Regions from separate parts of the Ureibacillus sp. GCM10028918 genome, predicted to be linked through region 3. Evidence: predicted binding sites of a transcription regulator. Region 3 holds the regulator's gene; each other region holds the start of a gene.
The links. Region 3 encodes LexA, which represses DNA repair genes until DNA is damaged. Its sites were predicted from a motif close to CGAACATATGTTCG; they were not measured.

Region 1 (3,292 bases), on a different contig from region 3:
AATCCACTTTACTTTCGGTTCTGTTCCTTCTTTAATCCGTTTAATATTTGCACGGTGTCGGTAGAAAATAAATGCTGTTAACAGTATGATTAAAATCAATAAGGAGAAGTCTCCTGTCACAGCTACATAGATAATACTATAAATTACAGCAACAATTGATACAATCATTGAAGATAAGCTAACCATTTTCGTAATTTTTAAGGCAATAAGGAAGCTTACAACTAATAAGATGAATAATGGCCATGCATAGCCTAGTAAGACACCACCAGAGGTTGCTACCGCCTTTCCTCCACGGAATCCTGCAAAGATTGGGAACATATGTCCAACAACCGCTATACCGCCCAAGATTAGAGGATGAATCGTTGTATCAGCAAAATAAGGAATCAGTGGAAGTAATGTTGCTGCTGTACCTTTTAATATATCCATGATTGTTACGACAAGTCCTGGTTTCTTCCCTAATACTCGAAACGAGTTTGTCGCCCCTAAATTTCCACTGCCATGTTCTCTGATGTCCGTTTTATAAAAAATCTTGCCAATCCAAAGGCCAGAAGGTATCGAGCCGATTAAATAAGCACAAATAAGTAAAATTGCATTAACCATATAATGTTCCTTTCAGTATTAATAGTTGGTACTAATAATTGTAATAACAATATACCACCTTTTTATCCATTTGAGGAAGAAGTAAATAGTTTTTCATATTCTAACCAACAAATTGCAGCAGTTTACCAGGTGTTTAACTGAAATATAGGTTGTATAACATAATTCAAATCCAACGTCCTACATAATCTATCTTATCAAAGTTTTTTAAAAGAAAATGAATGAAGATGAAGGAAAAAGTAAAAATTATCGTGAATAAATGTACAATATGTTTTTTAATTTACAGTTATAATAAATAATAGGTACAATTGGCGATATGGCGCTATTGATTGTATAAACTTCTATTTGTGCTTAGTGACTTGAGTTTGATACAATAAAAAAGCTTATTTCTGGTAAAAGGTAAAAGGAATATTGACAGAAATTACTATAGTCAGTACGATGAATATAGAGATAGAACGGATGTTTGTATTTTTGGAGGGGGATTTGATTTGGCAATAAATCAGCCAGGGATCGCATATGATGACGATGCCATTCAAGTATTAGAAGGATTAGAAGCGGTTCGAAAGCGACCAGGAATGTATATTGGCTCCACAGACAGTCGAGGTCTTCATCACTTGGTTTATGAAATAGTAGATAATGCAGTGGATGAAGCTCTTGGTGGATTTGGATCACATATCATCGTGAAGATTCATGAGGATGGATCAATAAGTGTTCGAGATTATGGTCGAGGAATGCCGACAGGGATGCATAAGATGGGGAAACCAACACCTGAGGTCATTTTTACAATCCTTCATGCTGGAGGTAAATTTGGACAGGGCGGCTATAAAACAAGTGGTGGTCTACATGGTGTAGGTTCATCTGTTGTAAATGCACTCTCTAAATTTTTGGAAGTAACGATTTATCGGGATGGACAAATTTTCCGTCAACGCTTTGAGCAAGGCGGGAAACCGGTTACGACACTTGAAGTGATTGGAAAAACAAAAGAAACAGGAACAAATGTTCATTTCTTGCCAGACAAAGACATTTTCTCTGTTACAAAATTTAATTATGATATCTTAGCTGAACGTCTCCGTGAATCAGCTTTTCTATTAAAAGGGTTAAAAATTGAACTAATTGATGAACGCGGCGAAGGACAGGTTGATGTTTTTCACTATGAGAGCGGAATTGAAGCATTTGTTACTTACTTGAATGAGGAAAAAGATGTCCTTCACCCTGTCAAATATGTGGAAGGATCTCAGGAAGGGATTGAAGTAGAATTTGCCTTTCAATTTAATGATGGCTATTCAGAAACAATTCTGTCATTTGTAAACAATGTTCGTACACGAGATGGTGGAACTCATGAAACTGGTGCAAAATCAGCCATGACTAAGGTGTTTAACGAGTACGCACGTAAAGTAGGTCTTCTAAAAGAAAAAGATAAAAACCTAGAAGGAACGGATATACGTGAAGGACTCTCTGCAATTGTTTCTGTACGTATCCCAGAGCACCTCCTGCAGTTCGAAGGTCAAACAAAAAGTAAACTCGGAACTACTGAAGCTCGTTCTGCTGTTGAAAGCGTTGTACAGGAGCAAATGCTTTATGTATTGGAAGAAAATGCAGAATTATCGGCATCTCTTGTTCGTAAGGCAATTCGTGCTCAACAAGCACGTGAGGCAGCCCGTAAAGCAAGAGAAGATGCCCGAAGTGGGAAAAAGAAGAAATCTAGTACCCTTCTGTCAGGTAAGTTAACGCCAGCTCAGTCAAAAAATGCTGCGCGGAATGAACTATACCTAGTAGAGGGTGATTCTGCCGGGGGATCTGCCAAACAAGGCCGTGACCGTACCTTCCAAGCAATATTACCTTTGCGCGGGAAAGTAATTAATACCGAGAAAGCTAAATTATCCGACATCATGAAAAATGAAGAAATCTCAACGATAATTCATACGATTGGTGCGGGTGTCGGAGCAGATTTTAATATAGAAGATTCAGCTTACAACAAAGTCATCATTATGACAGATGCGGATACAGATGGTGCTCATATCCAAGTATTACTGTTAACTTTCTTCTATAAATATATGAGACCTTTAATTGACGCAGGTAATGTATATATTGCGTTACCTCCACTTTATAAAGTTTCTAGGGGAACAGGCAAAAAAGAAGTAATCGAGTATGCTTGGACTGAAAAAGAATTACAATCTGCTATCAATAAAGTTGGTAAAGGCTATATGCTCCAACGCTATAAAGGATTAGGCGAGATGAACGCCGATCAATTATGGGATACAACCATGAACCCGGAAACAAGAACGTTAATCCGTGTAACCATTGAAGATGGTGCACGTGCTGAACGTCGTGTTACAACACTTATGGGTGATAAAGTTGAACCAAGACGTAAGTGGATTGAATCAAATGTAGATTTTGGTATGGAGGATGACTTAAATATCTTAGATAGTGATTTCATCCAACATGAGGAGGATTTAGAAGTATGACGACACCCGAACGTTTTCAAGAATTACCATTAGAAGAAGTGATGGGCGATCGGTTCGGCCGTTATAGTAAGTACATTATACAAGACCGTGCTCTACCCGATGCTAGGGATGGTCTAAAACCTGTACAACGAAGAATCCTTTATGCCATGTTCAATGAAGGAAACACGAATGATAAGCCTTTCCGAAAATCCGCAAAAACTGTCGGTAACGTAATCGGTAATTATCATCCA
Region 2 (3,292 bases), 510 kb from region 3:
TAATCAGCACCCGCTCTTGTTTTCTTACCCGTTCGTTAATTTCATCAATCAAATCATCAATTTGTCCTTCTATCGGTCGAACATCAATGGTTGGATCCAGTAAACCTGTTGGCCGTATAATTTGTTCGACCATTTCAGGTGTATGCTCAAGTTCATAAGGGCCGGGTGTTGCAGATACAAAAATCGCCTGACTAATATGTTCTTCAAACTCTTCAAATCTCAACGGTCTGTTATCGAGTGCAGATGGCAAACGGAATCCGTGATCTACTAATACTCCTTTGCGAGCTTGGTCGCCGTTAAACATCCCTCGAATTTGCGGTAATGTTACGTGACTTTCATCCACAACCAATAAAAAATCTTTCGGGAAGTAATCCAGCAGTGTATATGGTGTTGCACCTGCTTCTCTTAATGTTAAATGACGTGAATAGTTTTCTATTCCAGAACAGAATCCCATTTCACGCATCATTTCTAAATCGTAGTTTGTACGTTGTTCTAGACGTTGTGCTTCCAATAATTTATCTTCTGTACGGAATTTTTCTAATTGATGCTCCAGCTCTACTTCAATATTTTCAATGGCTTTCAGCATTTTTTCTTCACGTGTTACGAAGTGGGATGCCGGGAAGATTGCCACATGGTCCCGATCACCTAAAATCTCGCCTGTCAGGGCATCTACCTCACGAATTCGGTCAATTTCATCTCCGAAAAATTCCACACGCAGACACTTTTCATCTCGGGATGCCGGGAAGATTTCTACCACATCCCCTCTTACACGGAATGTCCCCCTGGTAAAATTGACATCATTTCTTTCATACTGAATATCTACTAATTTTCGCAATAATTGATTTCGTTCTAATTCCATACCTGTTCGCACTGATACAACCATTTCCCGATATTCTTCCGGATTCCCTAAACCATAAATACAGGAAACTGAAGCGATGATAATCACATCATCTCTTTCAAATAGTGCCGATGTTGCAGAGTGTCTTAGTTTATCGATTTCGTCATTAATACTGGAGTCTTTTTCGATGTATGTATCTGTTTGCGGTACATACGCTTCTGGCTGAAAGTAGTCGTAGTAACTAACAAAGTATTCTACGGCATTGTTGGGGAAAAATTGTTTGAATTCACTATAAAGCTGTCCTGCCAACGTTTTATTGTGTGCAATTACTAGCGTTGGCTTTTTTACTTCCTTGATCACATTGGAAATGGTAAATGTTTTACCTGTACCTGTTGCTCCGAGTAGCGTTTGTTTTCGTTTTCCCTCTTGAACGCCTTTAACTAGCTCTTTTATGGCATTCGGCTGATCCCCACTCGGTTGGTATGAGGATTGTAAGTCAAAAGTGCTCATTTTTCGTTCGTCCTTCCATCCAAATCTTGTATATTCATTTTAGCATATCCATTATAAAATTACGAGAAATATGCGAACGTATATTCCTAGTTCATTCTAAGTTTAGTTATGTAGTGTTTATTTTGCCGATATTCAATGTTTTAACCAAACTTTTAGCATTATTTTCTAGTATGGTACAAACGGTACTAAAATAAAACAAACTCCAAAAGCTACTACCATTCGCTTTTGGAGTTTTACTCAATCATTTTATAAAGTTATAAATTACTTTTCTTGATTCATGATTTCTACAATTTCTCCATCAAATGCAGCTTTATAAATTGCAAATATATCATCATAATGCAATGGCATTGGACTCCGTGCCAAAATTCGTTTTTGCTCAATTGCATCAGTTGCTAAACTTTCTAAAGCATCTTCACCTATATCGAAACCTTGCAGAGTTGATGGAATCTGTACATCCTCCACCAATCTCTTCAATTCGGCTACACAACGATAGGATGCTTCCTCCTGCGAAAGGTTAACCGAACTAAAGCCCATTGCATCATAAATATCCTTCATGCGTTTTTCGCAGCTTTGACGAATATACCCCATTACATATGGAAGCAATACTGCATTAGAATCACCATGAGCAATATGGAATTGGCCACCAAGTGGATAGGCCAATGCATGTACACCTGCAACTCCTGCATTGAAAAATGCTAATCCAGCAAGGTAGCTTCCATAGCTCATATCTGTACGAGCTTGTTTGTCCTCACCGTTTAAAAATGCTGTGCGAATGGAATTGCTTATTAGGCTAATCGCTTGTAAAGCGAGAGCATCCGACACTGGGCTCGCGTTTTTTGAAATGTATGCTTCAACAGCATGTGTTAACGCATCCACTCCAGTAGCAGCTGTTACTTTTGGTGGTAAAGAAATCGTTAAGGCCGGGTCAACAATTGCGACATCGGCTACTAAATAATCATGTGTTACAACATCTTTTGTTGTCTCAAGGGATAGGACGGAGATATTTGTCACCTCTGAGCCTGTTCCTGATGTTGTAGGAATCAAAATGGTTGGAATGCCTTTATTCGTAATTTTTTTTGATCCTGTTAAATTTAAATACTCTTCAACTTTTCCTTCATGTGAAGCTAGTACACCAGCAAGCTTTGCTAAGTCGAGTGCACTACCACCACCAACACCGATCACCATATCAAATTGACTGTCACGCGTGAATGCAACTAGCTTTTCCCCTATTGCCAATGGAGGCTCCGGTACCACTTCACTATATATTTCTGTTTCATAGCCAGCTTCATTCAGAGGATCCGTGACTTTATTCGTAATCCCGATATTTTGTAAGAAGGGGTCTGTAATTACAAGAATTTTTTTTGCATTAAATCTTTTAACTTCTTCTAATAGATGAGATAGAGAACCCCACCCTGTATAGCTAATGGGAGGAAATATAATTTTTTCAGCCATCGTTGTCACTCCTTTTTATTGATTCCAAACAACTAATTTGGTTTCTGTCATTTCGTGAATAGCGTATTTCAATCCTTCTTTTCCTGTTCCACTTTCTTTCACACCACCGTATGGCATTTGATCTACACGGTAAGTAGGAACATCATTAATCATAATTCCCCCAACTTGGAGCTTTTTAGAGGCTTTGAATGCAGTTTGAATATCATTTGTAAAGATACCCGCCTGTAATCCATAGTTAGAATCATTAATTGCAGCAATGCCTTCTTCGATTGAGGAAATGCGATTCACAATGACAATCGGAGCAAACACTTCTTGACATGAAACTTTTAATTCTGAAGCAACATTTGTTAAAATTGTTGGCATAAAGACATCATTTTCAATTTTTCCACCTATGATTATTTCAGCCCCATTTTCAACCGCTTCTTCTACCCAACTTAGGGCACGCTCTTGTTCGGCATGGTGAATCATTGCTGAAACATCTGTTTTTTCATC
Region 3 (3,292 bases):
ATTTTATTTTCGTTCTCAGTTTGGAAATTAGGCTTAACAATTGAAACGGCTGTAGCCCTGCTTTTCATTTCCTTGTTAATGATTACAGTAGTTTCTGACTTCGCTTATATGCTCATTCCAGATAAAGTGTTGTTGTTCTTCTTACCTTTATTAGCATTAGGACGCATTTTCTCGCCAATCGACCCATGGTGGGATAGTTTGCTAGGTGCAGTAGTTGGCTTTGGCATCCTTTACCTTATTGCCGTTGTCTCTAATGGGGGGATGGGTGGGGGAGATATTAAACTCTTCTTTTTAATTGGCCTTGTTTTAGGCACTCTGAATACGTTGCTAACACTATTCCTATCAGCATTCATTGGTATGATTGTCGGTATCATCGTCCTGAAGATTCGCAACCAAGGGAGAAAAACTCCTGTCCCATTTGGCCCCTCTATCGCTCTAGCAGCCATTATTGTGTATTTCTACGGAGAAGTAATACTTGACTGGTATGCAAATTTATTTTGATTAATATTTTTATTCACTTGGGCCGTCTCTCTCGTATGAGGCGACTCTTTTTTACATTTTAAAGGAAAAACAAAGTTAAGCTAGAATATTGTAAAGCAAGTTATTATTATAGGAATTATGGAGGTGGTTTTTAATGAAACCAATTATCGGTATTACGATGACAACGAACAACGGACAATATTGTATTAATGAAGCCTATGTGAAGTCTGTACTTCAAGCGGGAGGAATTCCGGTGAATATTCCTTTTGGTGTGGAAAGTGATGCTGAGCAGCTGTTGGAAGGAATCGATGGTTTACTGCTGACAGGCGGGGTAGACGTACATCCGCATTTCTTTGATGAAGAGCCGCACATTAACATTGGCGATATTATGCTGGAACGAGATGAAGTGGAACTTGAGCTGACTGAAGCGGCTCTTAAGAAAACGATGCCGATCTTCGGGATTTGTCGCGGGATTCAGCTATTGAATGTAGCTTTAGGCGGGACACTCTATCAAGATATCAATTCCCAGTATGAGCATACGCCAATCCTTCATAAACAAAATGCTCGCAGAAAAGAAGCATCCCACTATATCGAGATTACCAAGGGCAGTAAGCTACACGAAAGTATCGGAAAAGAGAAAATTGCCGTGAATTCATTCCATCATCAAGCATTGAAGAAAGTGCCTGATATTTTCGAAATTACCGCTAAGGCGAGTGACGGCATCATTGAAGCCTTTGAAATAAAAGATTACCCTTATTGTGTTGGGGTACAATGGCATCCAGAGGAGATGGCGATCGCGGGGGACGAACATGCGAAAAATCTGTTTAAGTCGTTTATCGACGCGTGTGTAGCTAATAAACAGCAAAATGCAACAGTGGTCTCATAGCTACTCTAATAGGCAGTTCTTACCTGAAAATCTTGTTATTTTAGAGTCCTTATGTAAATAAAGCGCACAAAAATATCCCGTTTAAACAAAAAGGTTGTCTCACAGTCTATTGACTAACGAGACAACTTTTTTTAATGAATATTGCGATATAACCCTACTACTTTACCTAAAATCGTTACTTGATTTACTAGGATTGGGTCCATACTTGAGTTTTCAGGTTGAAGACGGAAATGCGTTTTCTCTTTAAAGAAACGTTTTACCGTTGCTTCGTCATCTTCAGTCATTGCAACTACAATTTCCCCGTTATTGGCAGTGTTCGTATGTTTGACAACGACATAATCTCCATCTAATATCCCAGCCTCGATCATTGATTCTCCCATTACTTCAAGCATGAATAGATTTTCTTCACTTGTACCGTAAGCATCTGGTAGAGGGAAGTATTCTTCGATATTTTCGATTGCTGTAATAGGTAGACCTGCTGTAACTTTCCCTACTAAAGGAACATGTACAACGGATTGTTTTTGAATTGCTGCTTCTTCTTGATCTAATATTTCAATCGCGCGCGGCTTTGTTGGGTCTCGGCGAATTAAACCTTTGCTCTCTAAACGAGCTAAATGTCCATGTACCGTTGAACTAGAGGCAAGACCTACTGCTTCCCCGATTTCACGAACAGAAGGCGGATACCCTTTTGCACGAACCTCTTCTTTTATGAATGCTAAAATATCTTCTTGTCTTTTTGATATTTTTTTCAACTCTATCACCTCTTTTGTGAATATGTACCTCTATTAGTTACATATAGTATATCAGTGAATGAACAGAAATGCAAACATAGGTTCGAAATTGGTGTTGACAAAAACAAGTGTTCGTATTAAATTAGGAACATACATTCGCAAAACAATTATTCGAAAAGAGGTTTTAATTTATGAACTGGTTACAAAAAAATACTTATATTGTGGTGTTATTCGTTGCTTTCTTTGTGATGGGTGCATTTCTATTAATTACTGATAATGGCAAAAACACATACGAACAAATTGAGATTCAGCACGGCGATACATTATGGACATTAGCAGAACAATATCGTGGTAAAATGACAATACAAGAGTGGATCGAGCATGTGAAAGCTGAGAATAGTCTTACTGGAGAACATATTGTGGCAGGTCATGCCTTAACGGTTCCAGTTAATTCAAAGAGTATCCATATTGCAAAATTAAAGAGTGAAGAAGAGCTTCATTCGGTAGAGGTAGCGGTTAAGAATAAATGAGCAAACAAAACAAAGCAGTCATCTATACACGTGTAAGTACAGAAAAAAATACACAAGAGACATCCCTTGTGCGGCAAGAAGAGGAACTACGCCGCTATGCGGGCGAAATGAACTTTCAAGTTTTAGAGATTTTCCAAGATCAACATAGTGGTTATGAAGTGGAACGAGATGGACTCCTTGAAATGCTGGACTATATAAAGGAAAAAAATGTAACAGTATTATTTGTGCAAGACGAAACGCGTTTGGGACGCGGTAATGCACGAATGGCTGTCTTGCATTTGCTGCATAAAAATGGGACAACCGTTTATTCCTTAAATAATGCAGGACCCTTAACATTAAATGAGATGGATACAATGTTACTTGAGATTTTAGCAATTGTAGAAGAGTATCAACGAAAAATTCACAATGCCAAAATTAAAAGAGGAATGAGACGAGCTGTAGATAATGGCTATCGCCCCGAGTTGAATATTAAAAATCGGCATAATCATGAAGGGCGCGAACGAATAGAGGTACCAATCGAAGAAATTGTAAAACTCCGTGAAAAAGGACTAACCTTCCAAGAAATTGCTTCAACTTTAAGAGGACTAGATTTTCAAGTAAGTAAAGCAACCGTGCATCGTAGATATATAGAATATATGGAGGGACTTGAAGGCTGAACTCTGGGC

Region 1: the regulator LexA is predicted to act here: its motif matches at 1,050-1,063, upstream of parE (DNA topoisomerase IV subunit B).
Region 2: the regulator LexA is predicted to act here: its motif matches at 1,422-1,435, upstream of uvrB (excinuclease ABC subunit UvrB).

The regions. Positions count from the first base shown of each region.
Region 1 is NZ_JBHTFK010000017.1:226,598-229,889, forward strand. It holds gene plsY (glycerol-3-phosphate 1-O-acyltransferase PlsY) at 1-600, opposite strand, end outside; gene parE (DNA topoisomerase IV subunit B) at 1,086-3,062, shown strand; gene parC (DNA topoisomerase IV subunit A) at 3,059-3,292, shown strand, end outside.
Region 2 is NZ_JBHTFK010000005.1:739,992-743,283, forward strand. It holds gene uvrB (excinuclease ABC subunit UvrB) at 1-1,348, opposite strand, end outside; gene ACFQU5_RS06760 (iron-containing alcohol dehydrogenase) at 1,610-2,800, opposite strand; gene ACFQU5_RS06765 (aldehyde dehydrogenase family protein) at 2,816-3,292, opposite strand, start outside.
Region 3 is NZ_JBHTFK010000005.1:226,602-229,893, reverse strand. It holds gene ACFQU5_RS04445 (prepilin peptidase) at 1-501, shown strand, start outside; gene ACFQU5_RS04440 (gamma-glutamyl-gamma-aminobutyrate hydrolase family protein) at 635-1,366, shown strand; gene lexA (transcriptional repressor LexA) at 1,498-2,118, opposite strand; gene yneA (cell division suppressor protein YneA) at 2,289-2,627, shown strand; gene ACFQU5_RS04425 (YneB family resolvase-like protein) at 2,624-3,283, shown strand.